Regions from separate parts of the Arthrobacter sp. Y3221087 genome, predicted to be linked through region 3. Evidence: riboswitches for the same ligand, from Rfam matches in the RefSeq annotation. Region 3 holds a riboswitch; each other region holds the start of a gene.
What was found. Region 3 has a riboswitch for thiamine pyrophosphate ahead of thiO (glycine oxidase ThiO). Riboswitches for the same ligand answer to the same signal wherever they lie in the genome.
Positions count from the first base shown of each region.

Region 1: another riboswitch for thiamine pyrophosphate. It lies ahead of thiD (bifunctional hydroxymethylpyrimidine kinase/phosphomethylpyrimidine kinase); the one in region 3 lies ahead of thiO (glycine oxidase ThiO).
Region 2: another riboswitch for thiamine pyrophosphate. It lies ahead of thiC (phosphomethylpyrimidine synthase ThiC); the one in region 3 lies ahead of thiO (glycine oxidase ThiO).

Region 1 covers NZ_JBNHFE010000001.1:1,609,805-1,619,502, forward strand. Annotated here, with positions in the region: gene AC5RUO_RS07650 (vitamin K epoxide reductase family protein) at 1-239, opposite strand, end outside; gene AC5RUO_RS07655 (Rne/Rng family ribonuclease) at 676-4,044, shown strand; TPP riboswitch at 4,194-4,291, shown strand; gene thiD (bifunctional hydroxymethylpyrimidine kinase/phosphomethylpyrimidine kinase) at 4,299-5,849, shown strand; gene rplU (50S ribosomal protein L21) at 6,112-6,420, shown strand; gene rpmA (50S ribosomal protein L27) at 6,479-6,742, shown strand; gene obgE (GTPase ObgE) at 6,858-8,447, shown strand; gene proB (glutamate 5-kinase) at 8,437-9,588, shown strand; gene AC5RUO_RS07685 (glutamate-5-semialdehyde dehydrogenase) at 9,615-9,698, shown strand, end outside.
Region 2 covers NZ_JBNHFE010000001.1:1,522,217-1,531,914, forward strand. Annotated here, with positions in the region: gene AC5RUO_RS07195 (ammonium transporter) at 1-402, shown strand, start outside; gene AC5RUO_RS07200 (P-II family nitrogen regulator) at 399-737, shown strand; gene AC5RUO_RS07205 (glucose-6-phosphate dehydrogenase) at 876-2,279, opposite strand; gene ffh (signal recognition particle protein) at 2,364-3,947, shown strand; gene AC5RUO_RS07215 (alpha/beta hydrolase) at 4,063-4,797, shown strand; gene thiC (phosphomethylpyrimidine synthase ThiC) at 4,865-6,700, opposite strand; TPP riboswitch at 6,695-6,802, opposite strand; gene AC5RUO_RS07225 (amidohydrolase family protein) at 6,882-7,973, shown strand; gene AC5RUO_RS07230 (VOC family protein) at 8,062-8,937, shown strand; gene AC5RUO_RS07235 (hypothetical protein) at 9,025-9,465, shown strand; gene rpsP (30S ribosomal protein S16) at 9,696-9,698, shown strand, end outside.
Region 3 covers NZ_JBNHFE010000001.1:1,163,306-1,173,003, reverse strand. Annotated here, with positions in the region: gene AC5RUO_RS05625 (TetR/AcrR family transcriptional regulator) at 1-11, shown strand, start outside; gene AC5RUO_RS05620 (DUF3107 domain-containing protein) at 61-285, shown strand; gene AC5RUO_RS05615 (hypothetical protein) at 315-617, shown strand; gene AC5RUO_RS05610 (4a-hydroxytetrahydrobiopterin dehydratase) at 696-1,031, opposite strand; gene AC5RUO_RS05605 (thiazole synthase) at 1,075-1,890, opposite strand; gene thiS (sulfur carrier protein ThiS) at 1,895-2,131, opposite strand; gene thiO (glycine oxidase ThiO) at 2,128-3,450, opposite strand; TPP riboswitch at 3,443-3,561, opposite strand; gene thiE (thiamine phosphate synthase) at 3,589-4,320, shown strand; gene AC5RUO_RS05585 (RNB domain-containing ribonuclease) at 4,403-5,914, shown strand; gene AC5RUO_RS05580 (DEAD/DEAH box helicase) at 6,214-7,887, shown strand; gene AC5RUO_RS05575 (DNA-methyltransferase) at 7,896-8,768, shown strand; gene AC5RUO_RS05570 (PHP domain-containing protein) at 8,772-9,620, opposite strand.

The DNA.
Region 1 (9,698 bases), 450 kb from region 3:
TCCCCGCAGGAAATCCAGGGATTGACGTCGCATACTGTGGTGTGGTTCGGGTCCTGGAGCACGGCAAGCTTTTCCAGGACCAGCGTTCCCGAGGCCAGCCAGCCGACGGCGCCGGTGATCACCAGCAGCCAGCCGAAAGGCCGGTTGCGGGCCATGAAGGGCACGGCTGCGGAACTGCTGTCCGGGCCGGTGGTCCGGTCCGCGGCTTCGGTGCCGCTGGCGGGGGAGATGCTGGGCATTGGTATGGCGTCCTTTTCGTCCGGTGCTCCTTGCCCGATTGTAACGCCGCGGGCTGGAAGCCATTCCCAGGAAATAGGGCAGCAGCCTCCGCCTCCGCCGTGATTTAGTCCGGATGTGAGAGAATGAACCTGGCTGGAAGCCGATCCACATTCGGACTCCGGTCCGGTGGACTGTTCTCAAGACCGCCAATGATGAGCAGGGCAGGCTTCGAAGGCTGACGGCACTCCCGCGACTCCATTGGACGGCACCTGGTTGTGGCATGTAGAACAACGGGTTTCAGGACATCCCCCGGCTCCCACGGGCTGCCGCACCCCAATGCCGGTGCGAACCTGGGAGTATCCACTTGACTTCTGTCAACGCCTGCGGGTTTTGACAATATGTGCCCCAGTGGGTGCCGGATGTGGCGGTACGTCAGGGGCAGGAGTGTAGCTGCATATGGAAAACGAGCAAGACCTGGCCGTTAACGGCGATGCGGCGGCCACGGAGGCCCCCGTCGCACCCAAGCGGACCCGCCGCAAGGCGGCGCCGAAAACCGACGACGCCGGTACCGCCGGCGAAGGCACCGTTCCGGCCGACGCCGCCACCGCGGAGAACGTTGAGGCTGCGGCCGAGGAAACCAAGGCGCCGGCCCGCCGCACCCGCGCCCGTAAAAAGGTTGACGCGGCGGAGCCCCTCCCGGCCTTCGCCGGGGATGCCGCAGAGACTGCAGCCGCAGAGACTGCAGCTGCTGGGACTGACACGGTGGAGGGCGCGCCTGCTGCTTCGGAAGCGGAAGCAGCAGAGAAACCCGTCCGCCGCCGTCGGGTTGCCACCCGGAAGGCCGCTGCCCCGGCAGCCGAAGCTGCAGCAGCGCCCGCTGCGGAAGCTGCCCCGGCGGAAGCTGCTCCGGCGCAACGGGAGCCGGCAACTGCCGGCGAGGCGGTAGAAACCGGTGCCTCCGCCGCAGCGTCTGCCGAGGAGCAATCACCTGAGGCAGCGCCGGAAGAGGCACCCGCAGCCCAGGACGCCGGCCAGGCGCCGTCGGACGCGGCCGCTGCAGGCGATGCGCCGCAACACGCCGCTGCAGGGGAACCCGCCGAAACGGAGGAGCCTGCGAAGGAAGCTGCCAGCCCCTTTGCCTCTCTGTTCCTGGAACCGGCTTCCCCCACTTCCGTACTGTTCCAGGCCCCGGACCTGAGCACTGTGGTGCGCCCGGCTCCGGCCGTCCCGGAGGATGTGGAAGAGGACGACGCCGAGGACGGAGACGCCGACGATTCCGCCGGCCGCCGCAGGCGCCGCAGCCGAGGCCGCCGCAGCCGCAGCCGCCTCGAAGATCGTGACGCGGAGGCTGCCACTGACGGCGAAGCCGGCGACGACGCCGAAGCGGAGGGCGACGAAGCGTCCGCGCTCCTGGAAGAGGGCGTCACATCCCGCCGGCGGCGCCGGCGGCGCCGCGGTGACCAGGACCTCGAACTGACCGGCGGCGGGGATGACGATCCCCCCAACACCGTCACCCGTGTCCGCGCCCCGCGCGCGGTGACCGAGCAGGCCGCCAGTAACCGCGTGACCAGCGTCAAGGGTTCCACCCGGCTGGAAGCGAAGAAGCAGCGCCGGCGTGAGTCCCGCGATACCGGCCGCCGCCGCACGGTGATCACCGAGGCCGAGTTCCTGGCGCGCAGGGAATCCGTGGACCGCCAGATGATCGTCCGCCAGCGCGACGACAGAATCCAGATCGCGGTCCTCGAGGACGGTGTCCTCGCCGAGCACTTCGTCTCCAAGACCCAGCAGGACTCGCTGATCGGCAACGTCTACCTGGGCAAGGTCCAGAACGTGCTGCCCTCCATGGAGGCAGCATTCGTTGACATCGGGCGCGGTCGCAACGCCGTCCTGTATGCCGGCGAGGTCAACTGGGAGGCCGTCAACCTCGAAGGCAAGCAGCGCCGCATCGAAAACGCCCTTAAGTCAGGCGACACCGTCCTGGTCCAGGTCACCAAGGACCCGGTCGGCCACAAGGGCGCACGCCTGACCAGCCAGATCTCGCTGCCCGGCCGTTACCTTGTGTACGTTCCCGGCGGGTCCATGACTGGCATCTCACGCAAGCTGCCCGACGTCGAACGCAACCGGCTTAAGCGCATCCTCAAGGACCGCCTCCCGGAGCAGGCCGGCGTCATTGTGCGCACCGCGGCCGAAGGGGCGTCCGAGGAAGAGCTGACGCACGACATCAACCGGCTCCGCGCCCAGTGGGAAGGCATCGAAAGCCAGTCCACCTCTACCAAGGTCCTGGCTCCCGAACTGCTGTACGGCGAACCGGACCTCACCATCAAGGTTGTGCGCGACGTCTTCAACGAGGACTTCTCCAAGCTGATTGTGTCCGGTGAAGAGGCTTGGGACACCATCGAGGCCTACGTCACCTACGTTGCCCCGGACCTGGTGGGCCGCCTTGAGAAGTGGATCAAGGACCAGGACATCTTCGCCGCCTGGCGAATCGACGAGCAAATCCACAAGGCCCTGGAACGGAAGGTCTTCCTGCCGTCCGGCGGTTCCCTGGTGATCGACCGCACCGAAGCCATGACCGTGGTGGACGTCAATACGGGCAAGTTCACGGGCAGCGGCGGCAACCTTGAGGAAACCGTCACCAAGAACAACCTCGAAGCAGCCGAGGAAGTGGTGCGCCAGCTCCGCCTCCGGGACATCGGCGGCATCATCGTCATCGACTTCATCGACATGGTCCTGGAATCGAACCGGGACCTGGTCTTGCGCCGCCTGGTGGAATGCCTGGGCCGCGACCGCACCAAGCACCAGGTTGCCGAAGTCACGTCCCTGGGCCTGGTCCAGATGACCCGGAAGCGCATGGGCACCGGGCTCCTGGAGGTCTTTGGCGAGCAGTGCGAGGCCTGCGCCGGACGCGGCGTCGTCACCCACGACGACCCCGTGGAGCACCGCCGCGCCAACATCGTTGCTGCCGAGCACCACGTGCAGCGCACCGACAGCCGGCCTGACGCCCGTGCCGAAAGCCACCGGAACGAGGGCCAGCGGACCGACAGCAGCCAGCCCGGGGGACGCCCGGACCGCAAGCGGCGGCGCGGACGCGGCGGCCAGCAGCCCGATGTTGCGCCGGCGCCCGCTGTGCATGTCCACACCGTCCACCCGGACCCGGCCGACGCCGAGCGCCACGCCAAGGCTGAAGCCACCAGGCTGGCCCTTGCCAACATCGCGGCGGCTGCGCATGCGGCGCACCTGCATGACGACGAGGTCGCGGCGGCGAGGCAGGCCCAGTCGGCCCAGCCCGCGGCGCCTGCCGTGGAAGAGAAGCACGACGCCGGTACCCCGCCACGGCCTGCGGCTGTCCTGACCTTCGGCGGCGAGAAGGTTGCCCTGCCCTTCGTGGAGCACGCGGAAGAGCAGCCGCCCCGCCCTGCCCTCACCCTGGACAGGCTCGCGGAAGCCTTCGCCCACCTGGGCGAAACGGCGCCTGCCGCCGAAACCCCCGCGGAAGAACCGGAAGCCAGGCAACCCGAGGCCAGCCCTGGCGAGGCGGAGCAGCCGGTTCCTGCAGAAGCGGAGAAGGACTGGTCTGACCACACGGTGGACCAGTCCCGCCAGCGCCGGCCGCGGCGCAACCGCAGCGCCAGCCGCGCCCAGGGTGCAGCCAACGAAACCAGCGTGCAGCAGCACGAGAACGTTCCGGCACCCAGCGCCGGACACAGCCATGCTGCCAAGGCCCCGGAAACCGGATCGGCCTCACAGGAACGCAAGGAAGGCGCGCCCAAGCCCGCCGAGGCGCCCATCATCCTGGGCGTCGGGGTTCCTGCCTCTGAGCTCTAAGCCCAGGCAGGGCCACTGTGTGACCCGGGAAGTCCCCGCCTTATGGGCCGTTCCCCTCCGTATTCCGGGGGGAACGGCCCATAAGGCGGGGACTTCCTGCGTGCGGTGGCTGTCACTTTTCCCGGCTCCCAGGTCAGCGGCTAGGCTGGGTAACCGACACGGGGTGCCGCGCGAAGGGCCGGCTGAGATCCAGACCCGTTGAACCTGTCCGGCTAGTACCGGCGAAGGGATGTCCTTTGTCTTCGACCCTCTTTATGCCCGCGGAAACTTCCCAGCCCGGCGCCGTCCCGGATGCAACCGTCCAGGCCGCGCCCGGCCAGCCAGCGCTGCGCCGGGACGTGCCGCGCGTCCTGTCCATTGCCGGTTCGGACCCGTCCGGCGGCGCCGGCATCCAGGCGGACCTGAAAAGCATTGCGGCGCACGGCGGCTACGGCATGGCTGCCATCGCCGCCCTCACCGCGCAGAACACCCGCGGCGTGGCTGCCGTCCACCTGCCGCCCGCGTCATTCCTCGCCTGCCAGCTGGATGCCATCAGTGACGACATCAGCATCGATGCCGTCAAAATCGGCATGCTGGGCGACGCCGGAGTAATCGCCACAGTCCGGACCTGGCTGGAGAAGGTGCGTCCCGCCGTCGTGGTCCTCGACCCGGTAATGGTGGCCACCAGCGGTGACCGGTTGCTTCAGGAATCCGCCGAGGCGGCGCTCCGCGATCTGCTGCCGCTGGCCCACCTCATCACCCCGAACCTGGCCGAACTTGCCATGCTCGTGGGCGAAGAACCCCGGGATTCCTGGGCCGGGGCCCTGGAGCAAGGGCGGAAGCTGGCCGATGCCACCGGAGCAACCGTGCTGGTGAAGGGCGGCCACCTGCCAGATGCGCAATGCCCGGACGCACTGGTGAACACCACCGGCCTGCTGCGGGCGGAGGTCATCGAGGTACCGGGGGAGCGGGTGGCCACCAGGAACAGCCACGGAACGGGGTGCTCGCTGTCCTCTGCAATGGCCACGGTGCAGGCGCGGCGGGGGGACTGGGAGGCGTCGCTGCGGGAAGTGAAGCCCTGGCTGGCGGGGGCGCTCGCGGACTCCGCCCGGCTTGAGGTAGGGGCCGGCAACGGGCCCGTGCACCACTTCCACCACCTGCGGGCCGTTCCGCAGCCGGGGTCATTCGAAGCCCTGCTCCGGACTGAAGCTGAAGCGGACCTGGACGCCATCTACAGCCTGGACTTCATCCGCGGCCTGGTCTCGGGCAGCCTGCCGGAAAAGGAGTTTGCCTATTACCTGGCCCAGGATGCCATCTACCTGAACGGCTACTCCCGCGTGCTGGCACGGGCAAGCGCCCTGGCCCCCACGGAGGCGGAGCAGCTGTTCTGGGCCGGATCCGCGCAGCAGTGCCTGGAGGTTGAGTCCGAGCTGCACCGGTCCTGGCTCAGCTCGCGTCCCGTCCAGGCCGAACTTGGCTCCGTAACAAAGTCCTACGTCGACCACCTCATGGCGGCCTCGGCGTCGGGCAGTTATGCGGTGCTTGCCGCGGCTGTCCTGCCGTGCTTCTGGCTGTATGCAGAGGTGGGCAGGACCCTCCACGCCCAGTTCCTCGCCGCGGGCGAACCGGCAGGCCACCCCTACGCGGAGTGGCTCCGGACGTACGCTGACGAGGACTTCGCCGAAGCGACCCGGAAGGCCATTGCCATTGTGGATGCGGCCGGGCGGAGCGGCTCGGACGCCGAGCGGGCAGCCATGGTCACGGCCTTCAAGCAGTCCTGCCGCCTGGAAGTGGACTTTTTCGACGCGCCGCGGCTGCACGCCTGAGCCTGTGGCGCCCGTCCCGCCGGTACCATGGTTGGTGCGCGGCCCCGCCGTCCGGCCGGCCTGTGGTTCCTATCACAGCCGGCGCGCAGGAGCCAGCCTCATTTGCGGCCGAAGACAAAATTAGCGTAGTCTAGTTCTTCGGTGCTTACGCCAACACTTGGGTTATGACCCCACGGCGTTGAGGCACAGCGAGAAGCCAGCCTGTTAGAGCCGGTTCCGCACGCAAATTTAGTTAGAAACGTCGAGAGAAGTGAGTTCCCAAGTGGTGTACGCGATTGTCCGCGCAGGCGGCCGCCAAGAGAAGGTTTCCGTCGGAGACTTCGTTACCCTGAACCGCGTCGCCGGTGGGGCTGGCAGCACCATTCAGCTGCCCGCACTGCTCCTGGTTGACGGTGACAAGGTCACCTCTGCCGCTGCTGACCTGGCCAAGGTAACTGTTACGGCTGAGATCCTGAACGACCTCCGTGGTCCGAAGATTGTGATCCAGAAGTTCAAGAACAAGACCGGTTACAAGAAGCGCCAGGGTCACCGCCAGGAACTGACCAAGGTCAAGATCACTGGTATCCAGTAACCTTCGTTACTGTTCAGGTTTTTAGCAGATCCCCAGAACTTAGAGGCAGGCATTTCAAATGGCACATAAAAAGGGCGCGAGCTCCACTCGCAACGGTCGTGATTCCAACGCTCAGTACCTCGGCGTAAAGCGCTTCGGCGGCCAGGTTGTTTCCGCCGGCGAGATCATCGTCCGCCAGCGCGGCACCCACTTCCACCCGGGCGCCGGCGTGGGCCGTGGCGGCGACGACACCCTGTTCGCACTGACCCCGGGCGCCGTTGAATTCGGTACCCGCCGCGGTCGCCGCGTCGTCAACATCGTTGCTGCTGCAGCTGCAGAGTAACAACCAGCATTAAAGCGGTGGAGCGGGCCTGATGGCCCGCTCCACTGTTCTTTTAACCGCATTACAATCGTGATGGCGCTTTCGGCGCCGCGAAAACAGCACTGAGGAGATTTACGTGGCCAGCTTTGTAGACCGGGTAGTACTGCACGTATCCGGCGGTAGCGGCGGCCACGGGTGCGTCTCCGTCCACCGCGAGAAGTTCAAGCCCCTCGGCGGGCCCGACGGCGGCAACGGCGGCAATGGCGGCGACGTCATCCTGCGCGTGGACCACCAGACCACCACCCTCCTGGACTACCACCACGCACCGCACCGCCACGCCACCAACGGCGGCCCCGGCATGGGCGACTGGCGCGGCGGCAAGAACGGGGAAACCCTCGTCCTGCCTGTTCCCGACGGCACCGTGGTCAAGTCCAAGGACGGCGCCGTCCTTGCCGACCTCGTGGGCGAAGGCGCCGAGTATGTGGCCGCGGCCGGCGGCATCGGCGGCCTGGGCAACGCTGCCCTCGCATCCCAGAAGCGCCGTGCGCCGGGCTTCGCGCTGCTCGGCATCGAGGGCGAGTCCCGGGACGTCGTCCTGGAACTGAAGTCCATCGCTGACATCGCGCTTGTCGGGTTCCCGTCAGCGGGCAAATCAAGCCTCATCGCCGCCATGTCAGCCGCCCGCCCCAAAATCGCCGACTACCCGTTTACCACCCTGGTGCCCAACCTGGGTGTGGTGCAGGCAGGGGACGTCCGCTTCACCATTGCCGACGTTCCCGGGCTGATCGAGGGTGCCAGCGAAGGCAAGGGCCTCGGCCACAACTTCCTGCGCCACGTGGAGCGCTGCGCCGCGCTGGTCCACGTCCTTGACTGCGGCACCCTGGAATCGGACCGCGACCCCCTCAGCGACCTCGCCATCATCGAGGCCGAGCTCGAAAAGTACGCCGTGGACATGAGCTACGCCGGCCAGGACGGCGAGGTGGTTCCGCTGAACCACCGGCCCCGCCTGGTTGCCCTCAACAAGGTGGACCTGCCGGACGGCAAGGACATGGCGGAATTTGTCCGGCCGGAGCTGGAATCCCGCGGATACCGGGTGTTCGAGGTGTCCGCCACCAGCCATGAAGGCCTCCGCCAGCTCGGTTTTGCCATGGCAGAAATCGTCAAGGCTGCCCGGGACGCAGTGGCAGCTGCGCCGCCCAAGGTGCAGCCTGCCGTGCTGCGGCCCCGCGCCGTCAACGAAACCGGCTTCCGGATCCGCCGCGAGGAAAAGAACCTCGAGCCGCTGTTCCGCGTCCTGGGCGAAAAGCCCGTGCGCTGGGTCAAGCAGACCGATTTCACCAACGAGGAAGCCATCGGCTACCTCGCCGACCGCCTGGCGAAGCTCGGCGTGGAAACGGAACTGTTCAAGCAGGGCGCCAAGCCCGGCGACACCGTGGTGATCGGCGAGGATGACGGCGTCGTCTTCGACTGGGAGCCCACCATGATGGCGGGCGCCGAACTCCTGGCCTCGCCACGCGGCACGGATGTCCGTTTTGCCGATATCGGCGACCGGCCCACCCGCAACCAGAAGCGTGAGGAACAGCAGGAACGCAAGGATGCCAAGGCCGCCGCGCGCGCTGAACTCGAAGCTGAGCGTAAGGCCGGCATCTGGACTGAGTCCGTGAGCAGCCGCCGCGTTGCCAAGCCGCTCAAGGAGAGTGGACTGGACGCAGACAATGAGTTCTAGGGCTGCGGCCACGGAACCGGTCACCGGTTCCGTGGACAGGAGCGTGCTGGCCAACGCCCGGCGGGTGGTGGTGAAAGTCGGTTCGTCGTCGCTGACCAGCATCAAGGGCGGCATCTCGGAGGAGTCGCTCACCGCCCTCGCCGACGCCCTGGCCGCCAAGCGCAACGCGGGCACGGAACTGATCCTGGTGTCCTCCGGTGCCATTGCCGCCGGGCTGGCCCCGCTGGGCCTTGCCAAGCGGCCGCGGGACCTTGCAACCCAGCAGGCCGCGGCCAGCGTGGGGCAGGGACTGCTGATGGCCCGCTACACGCAGGCCTTCGGCGCGCACGGCGTGACGGTCAGCCAGGTGCTGCTCACCGCTGAAGACCTGATGCGCCGCAGCCAGCACACCAACGCCTTCCGGGCCCTTGACCGGCTCCTGAACCTGGGCGTGGTTCCGGTCGTGAATGAAAATGACACCGTGGCCACGCACGAAATCCGGTTTGGCGACAACGACCGCCTCGCGGCCCTGGTGGCCCACCTGGTCCGGGCCGACGCACTGGTGCTGCTGTCCGACGTCGACTCGCTCTACGATGGCCCGCCGTCGCTCGGGGCAAAGCGGATTCCCCTGGTCGAAGGCCCCCATGACCTCGAAGGCGTCACCATCGGCAAGGCCGGCAAAGCCGGCGTCGGCACCGGCGGCATGATGACCAAGGTGGAGGCCGCTACCATGGCCGCCGGTTCCGGCATCCACGCCCTGGTCACCTCCACGCCCAACGCGGCCGCCGCCCTGAACGGCGAGGATGTGGGCACCTGGTTCACGGTCAACGGGGCACGCAAGCCTGTGCGTCTCCTCTGGCTGGCGCACGTGGCGTCTGTGCAGGGCCGCCTGGTCCTGGACGACGGCGCGGTGCGGGCCGTCCGGCACCACCGCACCTCCCTGCTGCCGGCGGGCATTTCAGCTGTGCACGGGGATTTTGAAGCGGGCGACGCCGTTGAGATCGCAGGTGCCGACGGCACCGTGGTGGCGCGCGGGCTGGTGAATTACTCGTCCGTGGAATTGCCCCGCATGCTCGGCCGGTCCACCCGGGACCTTGGGGAGGAACTGGGCACCGGCTACGACCGCGAAGTTGTTCATGTTGACGACCTGGTTCTGGTCTGAGCCGCGGGCTCGCCTAAACTGGGAACATGACTGAGGCCCTGATTTCCAACACTGCTGACAATTCCGTAGACGCTGCCGCTGCCGGTGCGCAGCCGGTCACGCCTGCAGCA
Region 2 (9,698 bases), 360 kb from region 3:
GTGTCCGGCATCATCGGCACTGTGGCCCTGGGCTTCATCGCACTTCCCACCGACGGGGTGGGCGGCGGCCTCTTCTACGGCGGCGGCATGACCCAGATGTGGGCCCAGCTCGCAGCCGCCGGCATCGCCATCGCCTACTCGGCAATCCTGACGCTCATCATCGCCCTTGCCATCCACAAGACCATGGGCTTCCGGGTCTCGCAGGAACAGGAAACCGTGGGCGTGGACCTCAGCCTGCACGCCGAAACGGCTTACGAGTTCGGTGTGGGCGGCCACGGCGGATCCTTCCAGCCGCTGCATGACATGATCACGGGCAAGGGCCAGCAGGACTCCGCGGCCCAGCCGGCAAAGGCTGCACAGCAGAACGAATCAGCAACAGGTAAGGAAAGCGTGGGGGCATGAAACTGATCACTGCAATCGTCAGGCCGGAAAAGCTCGAAGCAATCCGGGAAGGACTGGAAGCCTACGGCGTACAGGGCCTGACGGTCAGCGCAGCCAGCGGTTACGGCCGGCAGCGCGGCTACACGGAGGTCTACCGCGGAGCGGAGTACAACGTGGACCTCCTGCCCAAGATCCGGGTGGAGGTGCTGGCCACGGACGAGCAGGCGGACGACATCCTGGACGTGATCATCGCCAGCTCCAACACCGGCCGCGCCGGGGACGGCAAGGTCTGGACAGTGGACGTCTTCGAAGCAGTCCGGGTCCGGACGGGCGAACGCGGAGTAGCCGCAATCTAGGGCAGGGCGGTCAGTAAGCAGCAGGCGGGCGGCATACCGGAAGGCATCCCGCCCGCCTTTGCTGTGCCGGGAAGCTGCTGTGCCGGGAAGCTGCTGTGCCGGGAGGCACGCAGGGGCAGGTCCCGGACGGCCTGCGGCCTACCCGCGGCGTCCGGTGGTGGGCCAGGCGGTTGGGCCGGCCGAACCGGCGTCGTACTCCTCCAGCAGCAACGCGTCCTGCTGCCACGCCGTGAGCACCGGTTCAACAATCCGCCAGCATTCCTCTGCCGTGTCGCCCCGGACCGAGAGCAGCGGATCACCGGCCAGGACCCCTTCGAGGACTTCCCCGTAGGGGAGCAGGTCCGAGGCGCTGAGTTCGGTTTCGAGGGTCGCCCGGCTGAGGCTGAAAATATCGCCCGGGCCGTTCACGTCCACGTCGAACTGCAGGGTGTCGGGGCCGAACCCAATCCGCAGCTGGTTGGGGGAGTCGACACCCGTGAAGCCCGCGGGAAGGTGCGGTACCGGCCGGAACGTGACAATTGCCTCCTTCCGTTTGGCACCCAGGGCCTTGCCCGAACGGAGGATGAAGGGAACATCCTTCCACCGCCAGTTGTCGATCCCGACCTCGATCTCGGCGAGCGTTTCGGTCCCGCGCTTCGGGTCCACGCCCTCTTCCCTGGCATAGTCGGGGACGTTCTTCCCCGCCACAGTTCCGGCCGTGTAGCGTGCCCGCCGGGTGCAGGCGGCCAAAGGGGTGTTGACGCTGCTGGCACGCAGGACCGCGGAGATGGCGTCCCGCAGGTCGCGCTCGCGGATGGTGGCGGGAGGTTCGATGGCCATCAGTGCCATGATCTGCAGGAGGTGGCTCTGGATCATGTCCCGGAGGGCGCCGGCGCCGTCGTAGTAGCGGGCGCGCCCCTCCAGGGCGAGGTCCTCATCGAAGATGATTTCCACCTTTTCGACGTGGTGCCGGTTCCAGACCGGCTCCAGGAAGTTGTTCGCGAAGCGCAGCCCCAGGATGTTCAGCACGGTGGCCTTGCCGAGGAAATGGTCCACGCGGTGGATATGGTCCTCGGGGACGAGCCGCACCAGGGTTTGGTTGAGGGAGCGTGCGGACTCCTCGCTTGAACCGAACGGCTTCTCCATCACCAGCCGGGTCCCGGTCGGAACGTCCTCCGGCCGCAGGGATTCGCAGGCAAGCTGGCTGATCTTCGGAGGGAGTGCGAAGTACACTGCCACCGGTCCCTCGAGGCTGTTCAGTAACGCCGCAAGGGCACCACCGGCGGTGACATCCAGCTGGTGGTAGACGGTCTCCTTTTCCAGCGACTTCAGAGCATCCCGGCCGTCGGCCCCGGCAGCCTCGGCCGCCGCAGTGGAGGATGACTGCACGCGTTCCCGCCACTGCTCCGGCGTCCAGGGGTCCGACCCTGCCCCGACAAGCCGGAGCCCGGCCCCGCGTCCCCTTGCCACCAGGCGCGCCAGGCCGGGAAGGAGCAGCCGGCCGGTCAGATCCCCCGAGGCGCCGAGGATGAGCAGGGTTTTTACAGTTGTTTGGCTCGTCATTTTGCCAGCATGCCATCTGCCGGGCCCGACTTGGTACCCTAGATAGTCGAGTCCCGATCATCTCCTGAAAGAAGTGCGCGGCGCGTGTTCAATTCTCTGTCTGACCGGTTGACAGCAACCTTCAAGAATCTCCGCGGCAAGGGCCGCCTCACTGAGGCGGACGTCGATGCCACAGTCCGTGAGATCCGCCGTGCCCTCCTGGACGCGGACGTTGCCGTTCCCGTGGTGCGTGAATTCACCGGCCGGGTCCGCGAACGCGCCCTCGGCGCCGAGGTGTCGGCAGCGCTGAACCCGAGCCAGCAGATCGTCAAGATCGTCAACGAGGAACTGCAGGAGATCCTGGGCGGCGAGACCCGGCGCATCCGCCTCGCCAAGAGCGGCCCCACCATCATCATGCTGGCCGGCCTCCAGGGCGCCGGTAAGACCACCCTCGCCGGCAAGCTCTCCAAGTGGCTCAAGGCCCAGGGCCACAGCCCCATCCTGGTGGCCTGCGACCTCCAGCGCCCCAACGCCGTCACCCAGTTGCAGGTGGTGGGCGAGCGGGCCAAGGTACCCGTCTTCGCTCCGCACCCGGGTGCCACCTCCACCGAACTCGACCGGCCCGCGGGCGATCCCGTGGAAGTGGCCCGCGCCGGCGTCGAGGAAGCCCGCCAGAAGCTGCACGACGTCGTCATCGTCGACACCGCCGGCCGGCTCGGCGTCGACGCCGACATGATGGAGCAGGCGCGCCAGATCCGCCGCGCCATCGTGCCGAACGAAGTGCTGTTCGTCATCGACTCCATGATCGGCCAGGACGCGGTGAACACGGCGCTCGCCTTCGACGAGGGCGTGAACTTCACCGGCATCGTCCTGTCCAAGCTCGACGGCGACGCCCGCGGCGGTGCCGCGCTTTCCGTCGCGTCGGTCACCGGCAAGCCGGTCATGTTCGCCTCCACGGGTGAAGGACTGGACGACTTCGAGCTGTTCCATCCGGACCGGATGGCCTCGCGCATCCTGGACATGGGCGATGTCCTCACGCTCATCGAGCAGGCCGAGAAGTCCTGGGACAAGGAAGAAGCTGCCCGGATGGCGAAGAAATTCGCCGACCAGGAAGACTTCACCCTGGAGGACTTCCTCGCCCAGATGCAGCAGATCCGCAACATGGGATCGATGAAGAAAATGCTCATGATGATGCCGGGTGCCCAGAACATCCGCCAGCAGCTGGAGCAGTTCGACGAGCGCGAGATCGACCGCGTGGAAGCGATCGTCCGCTCCATGACACCGCACGAGCGCCTGGCCCCCAAGATCATCAACGGCTCGCGCCGCGCCCGTATCGCCCGCGGTTCCGGTGTCCACGTTTCCGAGGTCAACGGCCTGCTGGAGCGCTTTGCCCAGGCCCAGAAGATGATGAAGAAGATGGCCCAGGGTGGCATGCCGGGGATGCCGGGCATGCCTGGTCTTCCCGGCGCCGGCGGCGGGGCGCGGAAGAACGCCAAGAGCGCGCCGAAGAAGAAGGCAAAGTCCGGCAATCCGGCCAAGGCCGCCCAGGAGCGGAAGGAAGCCGAGGCACGCCGGGCTAACGCCGCCAAGGCGCTCCCGACCGGCGCTGCCTTCGGCCAGCAGTCCGGCGACTTCGACCCGTCCCAGTTGAACCTGCCCAAGGGCTTCGACAAGTTCCTCGGCAAGTAGGGGCTTCCGCCGGGCTGACCAGCAGGGGATACTCCCGCAACGCCCTGCCGGGCGCCGAATGCTGGTCGCTGGGGCGGTTCCCGGGGAAGTCTGTGCCGTGGAATAGGGTTGGGACATGTTCAAGCAGAGGGTAGTGTTCGTGCACGGCGCCGGAAGTTACGGTGCCGCAGCATGGCCGCGCCAGCATGGCATGGCACTGTCCTACGACGCTCTGTTCCTGCGCCGCCACGGTTTCGATCCGGTCGCCGAACCGGTGGAGTCCTCGTTCGCCGCGGATACCGCCATCGTGTTGCGGTCGCTCGCTGATGATGGGCGCGGCGCCGCCGGCGGCCACGTCGTGGCCCACGCCCAGGGTGCCATCGCGGCCATGATGGCTGCCGTGGAACGGCCCGATCTCGTCTATTCGCTGACCCTCGTGGAACCGGCATGCCTGTCGCTGACGGCGGAACTGCCGGCCACGGCGGCCCACATCGGCCTCATGCAGCCCTTGTTCGAGGTCCGGCACCAGCTCAGCGACGAAGACTTCCAGCGCGAGTTCGTGCGGCGGGTCTATGCCACCGACCTGCAGGAACCGGCCACCGCGGAGGAGAAGCGGTCCGCCCGGCGACTGCGGCTGCAGGCGCCCTCCTGGGAGGCGCCGCTGCACATTGTTCCCGGGGTCCCCACCCTGGTCCTGACCGGCGGATGGGAACCCCTGTATGAGGAAATTGCCGGCTACCTCCGCGAAACCGGAGCCGTGCACCGCACCGCTGCCGGCGGGCACCGGCCGCATGATTCCCCCGACGGCGACCGGGCCGTCCGGTCCTTTATCAGCGACATCAGCAGGGCCCGGTCCGCCCGCGCGTCCTGACGGACCGCCCGGGCTTCCCCTCCGTCCGGCCGGCCCCCAATTGCCAGCCGGACGAAGGGGAAGGCTTCTACGTGGAAACCGTCTCGGGCAGCCGCGGTTCCGGCAGGTAGACCTTGCCGCCCGATGCCAGGAATTCCTGGCTCTTCTCCCGCATCCCCGTGGCCCGGTCGGCAAGGGCCGCCTGTGCTTCCGCGGTTCCGTATTCGTCCCGGATATCCTGGCTGATCCGCATGGAGCAGAACTTGGGCCCGCACATGGAGCAGAAATGGGCCGTCTTGGCCGGCTCCGCTGGCAGCGTCTCGTCATGGAAGGCCTCGGCGGTCACCGGATCCAGTGACAGGGCGAACTGGTCGCGCCAGCGGAATTCAAAGCGTGCCTTGGACAGGGCGTCATCGCGTTCGTGCGCGCCGGGGTGGCCCTTGGCCAGGTCCGCAGCGTGCGCTGCGATTTTGTAGGTGATGACCCCCGTCTTGACGTCGTCCTTGTTGGGCAGGCCGAGGTGTTCCTTCGGTGTCACGTAGCAGAGCATCGCCGTGCCGTAGCGGGCGATTTCCGTAGCGCCGATGGCTGAGGTGATGTGGTCGTAGCCGGGTGCCACGTCGGTAACCAGGGGACCCAGGGTGTAGAAGGGCGCACCCTTGCACAGCTCCTGCTGGCGCTCCACGTTTTCACGGACCAGGTGGAAGGGGATGTGCCCGGGACCTTCCACCATCACCTGGACGTCGTATTCCCAGGCCCGCAGGGTGAGTTCCGCGAGCGTGTCCAGCTCCGCGAACTGGGCGGCGTCGTTCGCGTCCGCCGTGGCGCCCGGCCGCAGCCCGTCCCCAAGGGAAAACGCGACGTCGTATTTGGCGAAGATTTCACACAGCTCGTCGAAGTGCGTGTAGAGGAAATTCTCCTGGTGGTGGGCCAGGCACCAGCCGGCCATGATGGAGCCGCCGCGCGACACGATGCCCGTGACCCGGTTTGCTGTCAGCGGCACGTAGCGCAGGAGGACGCCGGCGTGCACCGTCATGTAGTCCACGCCCTGCTCGCACTGCTCAATGACGGTGTCGCGGAAGATCTCCCAGGTCAGCTTGTGGGCTTCGCCATTGACCTTCTCCAGCGCCTGGTAGATGGGCACGGTACCGATCGGCACGGGGGAGTTCCGGATGATCCATTCCCGCGTGGTGTGGATGTCATCGCCGGTGGAGAGGTCCATCACGGTGTCCGCGCCCCACTGCGTGGCCCACTGCAGCTTGTCCACCTCTTCCGCGATGGAACTGGTGACAGCGGAGTTGCCGATGTTGGCGTTAATCTTCACCAGGAATGCCTTGCCGATGATCATCGGCTCCGACTCGGGGTGGTTGATGTTGCTGGGGATGATGGCGCGGCCCGCCGCCAGCTCGCTGCGGACCAGCTCCACGTCGCAGTTTTCGCGCAGGGCCACGAAGCGCATCTCAGGGGTGATGATGCCCTGCCTGGCATAGTGCATCTGGGTCACGGTCCGTCCCACGACGGCGCGGCGGGGCACCGGCTGCGCGCCCTTCCACTCGGCTGACGCGGCGCCGCGGCGGACAGCCGAGCGGCCGTCGTCGAGCAGGTTCCTGCCCCTGCCGCTGTACGCCTCGGTGTCTCCCCTCTCCGCGATCCATGCTGCCCGGAAAGGCGGCAGCCCCATTACCGGATCACTGCCCGGTCCGGCGGTCCGGTAGGTGCGGAAGGGCGGGTTCGCCTCTCCATTGGGGGACGGTTCCAGGGAGATTTCCGTCACCGGGACCCGGATGCCGGATTCGCCATCTTCGATGAAGGCCAGCGCATGCGATGCCAGTGACCGGGTGGCAGGTGCCCCTGGCTTTCCGTCCGGCAGTGCGCTCCCGGACTGGTTTTGGGCAGGGCTCCGCTGTTCATTTGGTGTACTCAAGGAATACTCACTTCCTTCGCCGGCATTACCCGGACAGGTTCGACGGTCGCAGGCTGCCTCAGCCCGATCTCAGCCCCTGCAGGGGCCCCCGTGTGGTCAGGAACGAAGCTACCACAGCCGCTTCGCAGATCCTTGCCACGACTGCCGGTGCTAGCATGACTGGCGGCGAAAAGGGAGTCCGATGCCGGAAATCATAGAATTCAGCGGCCCTGTGCTGACCGGGCCGGCCAGCGAACACCGGGGCCTGTGGTCCGTGGACGGGGTGCTGACGTTTATCCGCCCGCAGCAGGCTCCGGACCGGGTGCTGGACGGGTGGGTGCTGCCCGGCCTGGTGGATGCCCACTGCCATATCGGGCTGGGGCCGGAGGGTCCGGTGGATTCCGACGCCGCGGCGGGCCAGGCCCGGGCGGACCTGGCTGCCGGAACGCTGCTGGTGCGTGATGCCGGCTCACCGGCCGACACCCGGTGGATGCAGGGCGGCCGGGACTTCCCGGTGCTGATCCGGGCCGGACGCCATGTGGCCCGCACACGCCGGTACCTCCGCGGCTTCGCGGACGAGGTGGAACCGGAGGACCTGGTGGAGGCCGTGCGCAAACAGGCCCGCGACGGCGACGGCTGGGTCAAGCTCGTCGGGGACTGGATCGACCGCGGAGCCGGCGACCTGGCACCCTCGTTTCCGGCCGGCGTCGTCCGTGACGCCGTCCGGGCCGCCCATGACGAGGGCGCCCGCGTTACTGCGCACTGCTTCGCCGAAGACACCCTTGACCAGATGCTGGATGCGGGCATTGACTGCATCGAGCACGCCACCGGGCTCCTGCCGCGGCACCTTCCCCGTTTTGCGGAACAGGGCGTGCCCATCGTCCCTACCCTGGTCAACATCGCCACGTTCCCCGACATTGCTGCGCAGGCACAGCACAAATTCCCGCGCTACGCGGCGCACATGATGGCCCTGTGGGAGCGGCGCCTGGAGCGGGTGGGTGAGGCTTACGACGCCGGCGTGAGGATTTACGCAGGTACCGACGCCGGCAGCGTCATCAGGCACGGCAGGATCGCCGACGAGATCCTTGCCCTGCACCAGGCAGGCCTGCCCATGGCGGCTGCGCTGGACGCTGCCTGCTGGGCGGCGCGGGAGTGGCTCGGAGCCGACGGCGTGGCTGAGGGGGCGCGTGCCGACGTCGTTCTCTGCCGGGAGGATCCGCGCACCCGGCCGGAAGCTGTCCGGGATCTTTCCCACGTGGTGCTGGGAGGCCGCATCATCACCCGCGGACCATAGAAAAGTACTTGGAATAAATTGAAGGTTCAAGTAATTTTAACTGTGACAGGCCGTTCCCTCAGTTCGGCCCCAGCACAGGGAGCACTCAATGACCGCAGAAGCCACCAGCCAGGATCTTCTTCCCGCCGACCTCACCATGGGCACCGTGATGCTCAAGGTCGGTGACATGAAGGTCATGACCGACTACTACCAGCGCGCCCTCGGCCTCGACGTCGTCGCCGAGCAGGACGGCGGCCTCTACCTCGGCCGCCGCCAGAAGCCGCTTGTCCACCTGGCACCCGCTCCCGGACTGAACCTTCCGGGCAGGGGGGAGGCCGGCCTCTTCCATACCGCGCTGTTGTTCGAGGACCAGGCCTCCCTTGCTGCAACCATCGCCACCGCCGCCCGCTTCGACCCGCATTCGTTCACCGGCAGCGCCGACCACCTCGTCAGCGAGGCCTTCTATTTCAATGACCCGGAAGGCAACGGCATTGAGCTGTACTGGGACCGGCCGCGCAGCAACTGGTCCTGGAACGGGACGGACGTGGTGATGGACAGCCTGGCACTGCCGCCGCAGCGTTACCTCGAGCAGCACCTCACGGAGGAATCCCTGGAAGCGCAGCACTCCACCGCGGCCGGCGTCGGCCACGTCCACCTCCAGGTGGGCGACGTGCAGTCCGCCCGCAACTTCTACGTTGGCATCCTCGGCTTCGAGAAGACCGCGGGGTGGCACGGGCAGGCCCTCTTTGTCTCTGCAGGCCGGTACCACCACCACATGGCCATGAACGTCTGGAACAGCCGGGGCGCCGGGCCCCGGAAGGACACGCTGGGCCTGGGTGAGGTGCTCATCGAAGTGCCCAACGGTGACGACGTCGGCGCGCTGGCTGACCGCCTGAAAGTCGCCGGGGTTCCGTCCCGCCACACCGGGGCCGAGCTGCGGTTCGAGGACCCGTGGCGCAACAACATCCGGGTGGCAGTACGCTGACGCCGGTGCCCCCGTACTAGGCTGAAACCGAAAGGCCGGTGCGGGTGACCGCCCCGTCCGCCGCATTTTCGACGGAAGGTTACCCCAATGGGCTTCACCGAGATCTTTGTCGCCACCCATGATGCAGCGCTCAAGCGCGCCGGTCTTTTGGACGAAGGCGGGGGAGCCCCCGCCGGCCAGGGGGTCCGCATCCCGGACATCACCGACTACGAGGTGGAACAGCTCGGGGACCTGGCCGGTACGGCCGTACACGCCGGGGGAGCAGACTACGAGCTGACCATGGTCGATGTCACCAGCGATTCCCTTCTTGCCGTGCCCCCGGCCATGGTCCGGGCGCTGGCCGACCTGCTGACCTACGAAACCGAAGGCGAAGGCAACGTCCTGGACGACGTCGCCGAGCAGTGGGCGGCACAGGAGGACATGCCGTTCGGCGCTGACCAGGCCCGTGCGTATGTCCAGCAGCTGGCCGAACTTGCCGGCGGCGTCGACGATTCAGAACGGACGGGACTGTACGTCTGGTCCGCATAACCGTTGGCGCGGCCCGTCCTGGGGCGTCCTTCCTGCAACCCCCTTCCGCGGCCCGCGCCGCGCCAAGTCGAAATCGCGGCGCTCATCTGGCACAATAAACAGGTACTCGATCTGCGTGGCCCCTCTCTCCGCGTCCGGATCCTGTCCTTCGAACCCGCAAGTACGGCCCGCCCCACGGGTGCAGAAAACCGGGCTCACCCCCTTTTTCTGAAACAGGAGTGACCACAAAAGTG
Region 3 (9,698 bases):
AAGAGTCCTAGACTACAAATAAGACATCATCCATGAACTTTGACTGGCTGGGAGGCCCCTGTGGAAATTAAGATCGGCGTTCAGAACGTTGGCCGCGAGATTGTGCTCGAATCGACCCAGGACGCCGAGACGGTGGCCAAGGTTGTGGGCGAAGCCATCAATGCCGGCAGCGAACTGCGGCTGACCGACGACAAGGGACGCCTGATCATTGTTCCCGGCAATGCCCTCGGCTATGTGGAAATCGGCGCCGAAGAGGTCCGCCGCGTAGGGTTCGGCCAGTTCTAGCCGGCACCGCGGACGTCCCTAGGAGATCCATGCTTTCCCTGACCATCGTTGTGCTGGCAGCGGTTGCCGCAGGCTTCATCGTCTGGGCGAATGACAGGCGGCACGCCAAGTATGGCGCCGGCCTGCCCGCAGGCGTTGCCGTCGTTGCCGGGGTCTTGACCTGGATCATCCTGATGATGGCAGGCTTTGGCTACCGGCCGGGCCTGACGTGGCTCCCGTGGGTCCTGCCCGTCGTCCTTGGAGTTGCCGCCGCCGTGGCCGCGGTCCTCTACCTGGGCCGCAGCCGCGCCCGTCAGGACACGCAGCGGCTCACTGCCATCCTTCGCCGCTAGGACCGGGAACTATCCTGCAAACACGCGTGGCCGCCGCCCTCCGGGGCGGCGGCCACGCTCGCTTAAGCGGCTTGGCGACTAGCTTCCGGGGTAGCGCGACGGTTCCGCCTTCGCCCCCACGGCGGCCGCCGCCTCGCTGGCTCCTGCCGCAGCGGTGAGGTCCCGTCCGGTCACCTGCCCTCCTGCGTCATGCGAGGTGTAGCGGATGAAGACGCGGTTGTAGCGCCAGTCCAGGTCCGGGTGGTGGTTCTGTTCCTCAGCAATGCGTCCGACGGCGGCAATCAGCTCGAGTGCGGCAGCCGCCGTCGGCGTCTTGAAGGCGGTCACCAGCCCGCCATCGTGGTATCGCCAGTCGGGCAGCCCTGCGAGGGCCTGGTGGATCTGTTCCTGGGGAAGGGCATCTTTGCCGGCCACTGCTGCTCCTTGCTTGAGGGGCATCAGCCGGCACGGTCCCGGCCTAGAGGAACTCGGCCCGGCCTTCCATTGCCGACGATGCCAGCGCGTGTTCGCGGCGGGGAATGCGGCCCGCCGCTTTCGCCAGCCTACCGGCGATGACGGCGTGTTTGAATGCCTCCCCCATCAGGGCCGGATTCTGCGCCCGCGTGACCGCCGTAGCCAGCAGCACGGCGTCGCAACCGAGCTCCATGGCCAGGGCGGCGTCGGAGGCCGTACCGATCCCGGCGTCCAAGACCACCGGGACGGAGGCGCGGGAGACGATCAGCTCGATGTTGTGCGGGTTCAGGATTCCCAGTCCCGTGCCGATGGGCGCTCCCAGCGGCATCACGGCGGTGGCGCCGAGGTTCTCCAGCCGCAGCGCCAGGACCGGGTCATCATTGGTGTACGCAAACACCTTGAAGCCGCGGTCCACCAGCTGTTCGGTGGCCTCCACCAGCTCGACGGCGTCGGGAAGGAGGGTGTGCTCGTCGGCAATGACCTCGAGCTTCACCCAATCCGTTTCCAGCGCCTCGCGGGCGAGTTCGGCAGTGAGGACGGCGTCCCGGGCGGTGAAGCAGCCGGCGGTGTTCGGCAGTACCCGGATGCCGTGGTCCACCAGGAGCTGGAACAGCGAGCCCGTCTCCGCGGTGGAGTAGCGCCGCATTGCCACGGTGGTCAGGGACGTGCCGGAGGCCAGGAGTGCTGCGCCAAGCCCGTCGAGGCTCGGGGCGCCCCCGGTCCCCATGATGAGCCGGGACGCCAGGGGCACCCCGTCAATAACCAGGGCATCGTCCAGGTTGGGCACAACCGTGGTGGTCAGGGTATCGGATTCGGTCATGGTGTCAGCCTCCCTGCACTGCCGTGACAAGCTCGACGTCGTCACCGTCGGCGAGCGCCGTGGCGAACCATTGGCTCCGGGGAACCACCTGCGCGTTGTGCGCCACGGCGACACCCAGCCTGTTCCCGTCCTTGGCCTGGCCGTCAGCCCCCACGGTACGGCCGGTGACCTCGCTGATGAGGGTGGTGATGGAGGCCCCCTCAGCCACCGTATGGTGGTTTCCGTTCAGGGTGATGTTCATGCTGTCTCCTTGATGTTGACGCTTGCAGCGGAGGTTTGGCGGCCGGAGAAGCGGCCAGGGTTGAACGTTTCCCAGCGGGGGTCCGCGGTGCCGTCCATCAGGTCCCGGCAGATGGCGCCGGCTGCGGGTGACAGGAGGACGCCGTGCCGGAAGAATCCGGTGGCCATGATCAGGCCGGCGATGTGCCCGCCCGGGTTGGAGCCCGGAGCGGCGGGCACCCTGCCCAGCAGCGGGGCGTTGTCCGGGGTCGCCGGCCGGGCCCGCGCCGTACATTCAAGCAATTCCAGCTCGGCCACGGCCGGGACCAGGACCTGCGCGTCCCGGAGTAGCTGATAGACGCCGCCTGCGGACACCGTTCCGGCAGCGGACCGGAGGGCTTGCGGGGGTACGGCACCGGCCCCGGCGAGGGCATCCTCACGCTGGGTGGCTCCGATCACCACCGTTCCGTCCTCCCGGGGGACGATGTACACCGGCACGCCGCGGACCAGGCCGCGGACGGTGGCCGTCACCAGCGGCCGGAGGTGCTGCGGTACGGCGAGGCGGAGGATGTCCCCGTAGACCGGCCGCAGCGGCAGGAGCAGGCCCGCGGGCAAGTCCATCAGCGCAGCGGCATCCAGTCCATTGGCCACCACGGTTTCTCCGGCCAGCACTGTGCCGCCGCCGGCGAGCCGGGCTCCCGCAACAGTGTCATCCGCCCACAGCAGGCCCAAGGCCCTGTCCGGCACCGCGTAGCCTTCCACTGCGCCCGCAACTGCGGGGCCGCGGCCGGCGGCTTCCCCGGCGAGGGCGTTGCGAAGGCAGGACACCAGGAGCCGGGGATCCACCTGGTGGTCCGCGGGGGTGTCGAGGGCACACGCGATGGCGGGGCTGAGCAAAGGTTCCCGCCGCCGCGCCTCGCGGACGGTCAACGGCTCAACAGCCAGGCCATTGGCCTGCTGGACCGCGCGCAGGTCCATCAAAGCCCGGCGGTCGGCGGCGTCGGCACCTACGGCGAGGGTGGGCGTCGTCAGGTACCCGGTTTTCTCCCCGGATGCACAGGACAGGTCCGCGATGAAGCCGGGCCACCGGGCGGAAGAGGCCAGCATCAGGTCCAGGAGATCCTCTTCCTGGTAGTGCAGCTCGCTCACCGGTGCGAGCATCCCGGCTGCCGCCCAGCTGGCGCCGGAGCCGGGGGCGTCGTCGATCAGCGCGACGCTGCGGCCTGAGCGCTGTGCTTCCCAGGCGATTGCGTGGCCCACCACTCCGCCGCCGATGACTGCGACGTCGGCCCTGATGGTGCCGTTGGGGGGCTGCGGGGGTGCTGTGTTGGGGGTGCCCATGTGTCTCCTTCCCTACGCCGGAATTACCCGGATCAGGTCAAGCGGTCGGCTCTGACGCCCTCTCAGCCCGGCGCTTTATGACAGCTGCCGCAGGCTCCCGCAGTACGAGGCAAGTGTAGAGGAACTAGGCTTGCAGCCATGAATGTGTCCCACTCCGCTGCCGCTGCCGGCGCCTCCGCAACCGATGCCTTCACCACCGCCGAGGGAACCGCAGGGCTCAAGTCTGCCCGCCTCTATCTGTGTACTGACGCCCGCGCTGACCGCGGTGACTTCAGGGATTTCGTGGATGCCGCCTTCGCCGGCGGAGTGGACATTATCCAGCTCCGCGACAAGACCATCGAGGCTGCCGAGGAGCTGGAACTGCTGGCCGTCCTCAGGGAGGCTGCGCAGCGCCATGGCCGGCTGTGGGCAGTGAATGACCGCGCCGACGTCGCGGTGTTGTCCGGCGCGCCGGTGTTCCACATCGGGCAAAAGGACCTCCCCCTGCCCGCGGCACGCACCCTGCTGAACGGCAACGCCGCCATTGGACTCTCCAGCCACACCCCGGAACAGGTGGATGCCGCACTCGTTGCCGCCGCAGGGCCTGCCGGGTTGGACTATTTCTGCGTCGGGCCGGTCTGGGCCACCCCCACCAAACCGGGCCGGGCCGCCGTGGGACCGGAGCTGGTGAAATACGCTGCAGCAGCCGCGGCCAAAACCGGCAACGAGGTGCCGTGGTTCGCCATCGGCGGCATCGACCACTCCAATATCAGCGAGGTGGTGGAAGCGGGGGCCCGGAGGATTGTGGTGGTGCGGGCCATCACCGAAGCGGCGGATCCCGCCGCGGCGGCGGCCTCACTCCTGGCCGTTTTGGACGCTGCCGCGTCCTGACCTGCCGGCGGGCAACACGGCCCTGCCTTCTATCCCGCCAATGGCCTGCATATTCGGCGGTCTTCGGGCTAGGCTGATTTTCGTGTCACACCATCGGCTGGCTCCCAACGTCCATGAGCACAACAACGCGCTGGAAGAGGCCCTGGGCGCGCTGCGGACCGAGCTGGAGCTGCCCGGGCCATACCCGGAGCACGCGGTCCGGGACGCCGAAGCGGCCGTGGCCGCGCTGGAGCTTCCGTCCCACGACCTGACCGGGGTCGAATTCATCACCATCGATCCGGCCTCGTCCACGGACCTGGACCAGGCGCTCTTCATAGAGGCCGACGGCGGCGGCTACCACGTGCTGTACGCCATCGCCGACGTTCCGGCCTTCGTGAAGCCGGGCGGACCGCTGGACCAGGAAACGCGGCGCCGCGGGCAGACCTTCTACGCCCCCGACGGCCGAATTCCGCTGCATCCGGAGGTCATCAGCGAAGGGGCGGGGAGCCTGCTGCCTGGCCAGGAGTGTCCGGCCTTCGTCTGGGACTTCCGCCTGGACGGCAATGCCGAAGTCACCTCTGCCACAGTCAGACGGGCACGGATGCGCAGCCGCGCCAAGCTGAGCTACAAGGGCGCGCAGGCCCAACTGGACGCCGGCACCGCATCCCCGGTCCTGCAGCTGCTGAAAGAGGTTGGCCTCAAGCGCGTGGAGCTGGAACGCGCCCGTGACGGCGCCAGCCTGAACATGCCGGAGCAGGAGATCGTCCAGCTCCCCGACGGCGGTTACCGCATCGCCGCCGCGCCGCAGCTGCCCGTGGAGGACTGGAACGCCCAGATTTCGCTCATGACGGGCATGGCTGCCGCGCAGCTCATGCTGGACGGCAAGGTGGGCATCCTGCGGACCATGCCCGCGCCGGACGAACGCTCCCTGAACCACTTCAAACTCCAGACGGAGGTGCTGGGGAAACCGTGGGACGGCGAGGTCGGCTACGGCGAGTACCTGCGCAGCCTGGACCCCACCGAACCGCGGCAGCTGGCAATCATGCACTCGGCGGGGATGCTGTTCCGCGGAGCCTCATACACCGCTTTTGACGGCATCGTACCGGAGGCTGCTGTGCAGGCCGCCATCGGTGCGGCCTACGCGCACACCACCGCTCCCCTGCGCCGGCTGGTGGACCGCTTTGTGCTGGTGATCTGCGAGGCTCTCAGTAACGGCGGCAACGTTCCTGGCTGGGCGCGGCAGGCCCTGCCGTCGCTTCCCGAGATCATGGCCGGCTCGGACCAGCTGGCGTCCCGGATGGAGCGGATGGCGCTGGATACCGTGGAGGCCGCGCTGCTGGTCAACCATGTCGGCCAGGAGTTTGATGCCATCGTCATCTCCGGCTCGAAGCCCCAAAAGGACAACGGCAACGGCGGCAGCCCCCGCAATGGGAATGGGAAGAACGGAAACGGGAAGAACGGTAACGGCAACGGCGGTTCCGGCATCATCCAGATCGCCGAACCTGCTGTAACAGCCCGCTGCGCCGGCGACCTGGAGTCCGGCACCAAGGTCCGCGTCCGCCTGCTTTCCTCCGATATTGCCACCCGCGAGGTCCACTTCGAACTGGTCGGCTGACGCCCGTTGCGGGCCGGCTTCCCGCCCCGAAGGGTGCAAAAGCCGGGATTGCGGCCCTGTACGGCTAGACTGGAGAAGTAGAAATGGATGCCCGGTCGTTGATTTCCTTGATTTGAAACCAACAAGCCCGCCCCTACGCGATCTTGAGATTTGCCCGCTGGTCACCAGTGCCAGCATTAGATAGCCCGCGATCGGCTTCCACTGGAAATGCTTGTGCGCCCGAGCGTGCTCCGGACCGGCCTTGCGGCCGGCCCGTCGAGCAGGCAGCGCCAATGCCCAAATGAATAAGGAAACTCCCTGTGAGTGAATTGCATACCCACCAGCTTCTGACGGACGAGACCGGCACCGAGGTGATTGAGCCGGAAGAGACCATCATCTCGGACGAGAAGCCGCACGAAATCGCGGAGAAGTCCTTCTCCGACTACAACGTCCGTGAGGACATCGTCGAATCGCTGGCCGACGCCGGGATCACCCACCCCTTCCCCATCCAGGCCATGACCCTGCCGGTGGCACTGTCCGGGCACGACATCATTGGCCAAGCCAAGACCGGCACCGGCAAGACCCTCGGTTTCGGCATCCCCGCCCTGCAGCGCGTCATCGGCCAGGACGACCCCGGCTACGCCAAGCTGGCGGTCCCGGGTGCACCGCAGGCACTGGTGATTGTCCCCACCCGCGAACTGGCAGTCCAGGTGGCCAACGACCTGCAGACCGCATCCCGCAAGCGCAACGCCCGCATCGCCACTATCTACGGCGGCCGTGCCTACGAGCCGCAGGTGGAAGCGCTGAAGCAGGGCGTGGAGGTTGTGGTGGGCACCCCCGGGCGCCTGATCGACCTGTACAAGCAGAAGCACCTGAGCTTGAAGAACGTCAAGATCGTGGTCCTGGACGAGGCCGACGAGATGCTGGACCTCGGGTTCCTGCCCGATGTCGAGACCCTCATCGCCGCCACCCCGGCCGTCCGGCAGACGCTGCTGTTCTCCGCCACCATGCCCGGCCCGGTCATCGCCATGGCCCGGCGATACATGACACAGCCCACCCACATCCGCGCCGCCGATCCCGACGACGAGGGGCTGACCAAGCGCGATATCCGCCAGCTGATCTACCGCGCTCACAGCATGGACAAGACCGAAGTGGTGGCCCGCATTCTGCAGGCCAGAGGCCGCGGACGCACCATCATCTTCACCAAGACCAAGCGCACCGCCGCCAAGGTGGCAGAGGAACTGGTGGACCGCGGCTTCGCCGCCGCCGCCATCCACGGCGACCTGGGCCAGGGCGCCCGCGAACAGGCACTGCGCGCCTTCCGCAACAACAAGGTGGATGTCCTGGTGGCCACCGACGTCGCGGCCCGCGGCATCGACGTCGAAGACGTCACCCACGTCATCAATTACCAGTGCGTCGAAGACGAAAAGATCTACCTGCACCGGGTGGGCCGCACCGGCCGCGCCGGCAACAAAGGTACCGCGGTCACCTTCGTGGACTGGGACGACATGCCGCGCTGGGGACTGATCAACAAGGCCCTGGGGCTGAGCGTGCCCGAGCCGGTGGAGACGTACTCGTCCTCGCCCCACCTTTACACCGATCTGGACATTCCCGAAGGCACCAAGGGCCGGCTCCCGCGCGACAAGCGCACCCTTGCCGGTGTGGACGCCGAGGTCCTGGAGGACCTGGGCGAAACCGGGAAGAAGAACAGCCGCGGCGGCGGCCGCGGGGACGGCCGTGACCGTGCCGGGCGCGGACGCCAGGATTCCGGCAGCCGCGAAGATGGCCGTGGCGGCGAGCCCGCCGGCCGCTCCGGTGAGCGCCGGCGTCGTACGTCAGGCCCGGCGGCAGCCTCCGCGCCCGCCGGCGAAGCTGGACAGAACGACGGCGAGCAGCCCACGCGTGCCCGCCGCACCCGTACCCGCACCCGCCGCCGCAACGGCGAAGTGGTTGCCGGCACTGACAAGGGCGCACAGCCTGGCACCGAGGGCTAACTGCCCCGATGACTGACACTGTTTGGGCGCCGGACGGCGGCAGCCTGGTGGTGCACGCGGACAACGCGGAGTACCTCCCCACGCTGCCGGACGGCGCCTTCACACTGATTTATGTGGATCCGCCCTTCAACACCGGCAGGCCACAACGGCGGCAGGAAACCAGGATGGTGGCCAACGCCGAGGGCGGCGGCGACCGCGTGGGCTTCAAGGGCCGCTCCTACGACACCATCAAGGGTGCTTTGCACCGTTACGACGACGCGTTCAGCGACTACTGGTCCTTCCTGGAGCCGCGGCTCGTGGAGGCGTGGCGGCTGTTGGCGGAGGACGGAACGCTGTACCTGCACCTCGACTACCGCGAGGTCCACTACGCCAAGGTGATGCTGGATGCCATCTTCGGCCGGGAATGCTTCCTGAACGAGATCATCTGGGCTTATGACTACGGCGCCCGCGCCAAAAACCGCTGGCCCACCAAGCACGACAACATCCTTGTCTACGTCAAGAACCCCGCCAAGTACCACTTCGACAGTGCCGAGGTGGACAGGGAACCGTACATGGCTCCCGGCCTGGTCACCCCCGCCAAACGGGAACTGGGCAAGCTGCCCACGGACGTCTGGTGGCACACCATCGTCTCCCCCACTGGCAAGGAAAAAACCGGATACCCCACGCAGAAGCCGGAGGGCCTGGTCCGCCGCGTCGTCGCCGCTTCAAGCCGTCCCGGCGACTGGTGCCTGGACTTCTTCGCCGGCTCCGGAACCCTGGGCGCGGTGGCGGCCAAGCTGGGCCGCAAGTTCGTCTGCGTGGACCAGAACCAGCCCGCGGTGGACATCATGGCCAAACGGCTGGGCGCGCACGCCACGCTCGTCAGCCGGCAGCCCCGCTAAGCGTCAGGAACGGACGACGGCGGTCCCCGTACCCAGTTCCTCGATCCTGGCCAGGGCTTCCGGGGACGTGAGGTTCTCGCCCAACAGGTTGGGTTTGCCGGTGCCGTGGTAGTCGGAGGAACCGGTCACCAGCAGGTCGTGCTTCGCCGCCAGCCGCCGGAGGAAGGCCCGCCCTTCCTCCGCGTTGTCCCGGTGGTCGATCTCCAGGCCTGCCAGGCCGGCGTCGATCATCTCCAGGTAGGTGCGTTCCCCCACGGTCCTGCCGCGAGCGGTCGCCACCGGATGGGCAAACACCGGGACGCCGCCGGCGGCGCGGACGAGTTCGACGGCGGTGGCGGGGTCGGGCGCGTAGTGCTGGATGAAGTAGCGCGACCGCGAGGTGAGGATGGTGGCGAAGGCCTCGGAGCGGTCCTCCACCACACCGGCGGCCACGAGGGCGTCGGCGATGTGGGGACGGCCGAGGGTGGCGCCAGGCGCCACATGGTGGATGACGTCGTCCCAGGTGAGCGGATAGTCCTCGGCGAGGAGCGTGACCATCCGCTCGGCACGCGTGAGGCGGGCGTCCTTGGCCTTGGTGATTTCCTCCAGCAGGCCGGCGTGTGCGGGGTCGTGCAGGTAGCTCAGGAGGTGAACGCTGATGCCTTCAGCGGTCCGGCAGGACACTTCCATCCCGGGCACCAGGGCCACGCCATGCTCAACAGCCGCCGCGGATGCTTCCTCCCATCCGTCTGTGGAGTCGTGGTCAGTCAGTGCCACCACGTCCAGCCCGGCGCGCGCGGCGGAGGCCACCACGTCGGCGGGTTTCTCCGTGCCGTCGGAAACATTGGAGTGGGCATGCAGGTCAATCCTCACCTGTCCAGACTAGTAGACCCGGCGCCGCCCCCGGCGGAAGCCCGTTCGCATCGCCGCGGAGCTGGTGAGACGATGGTC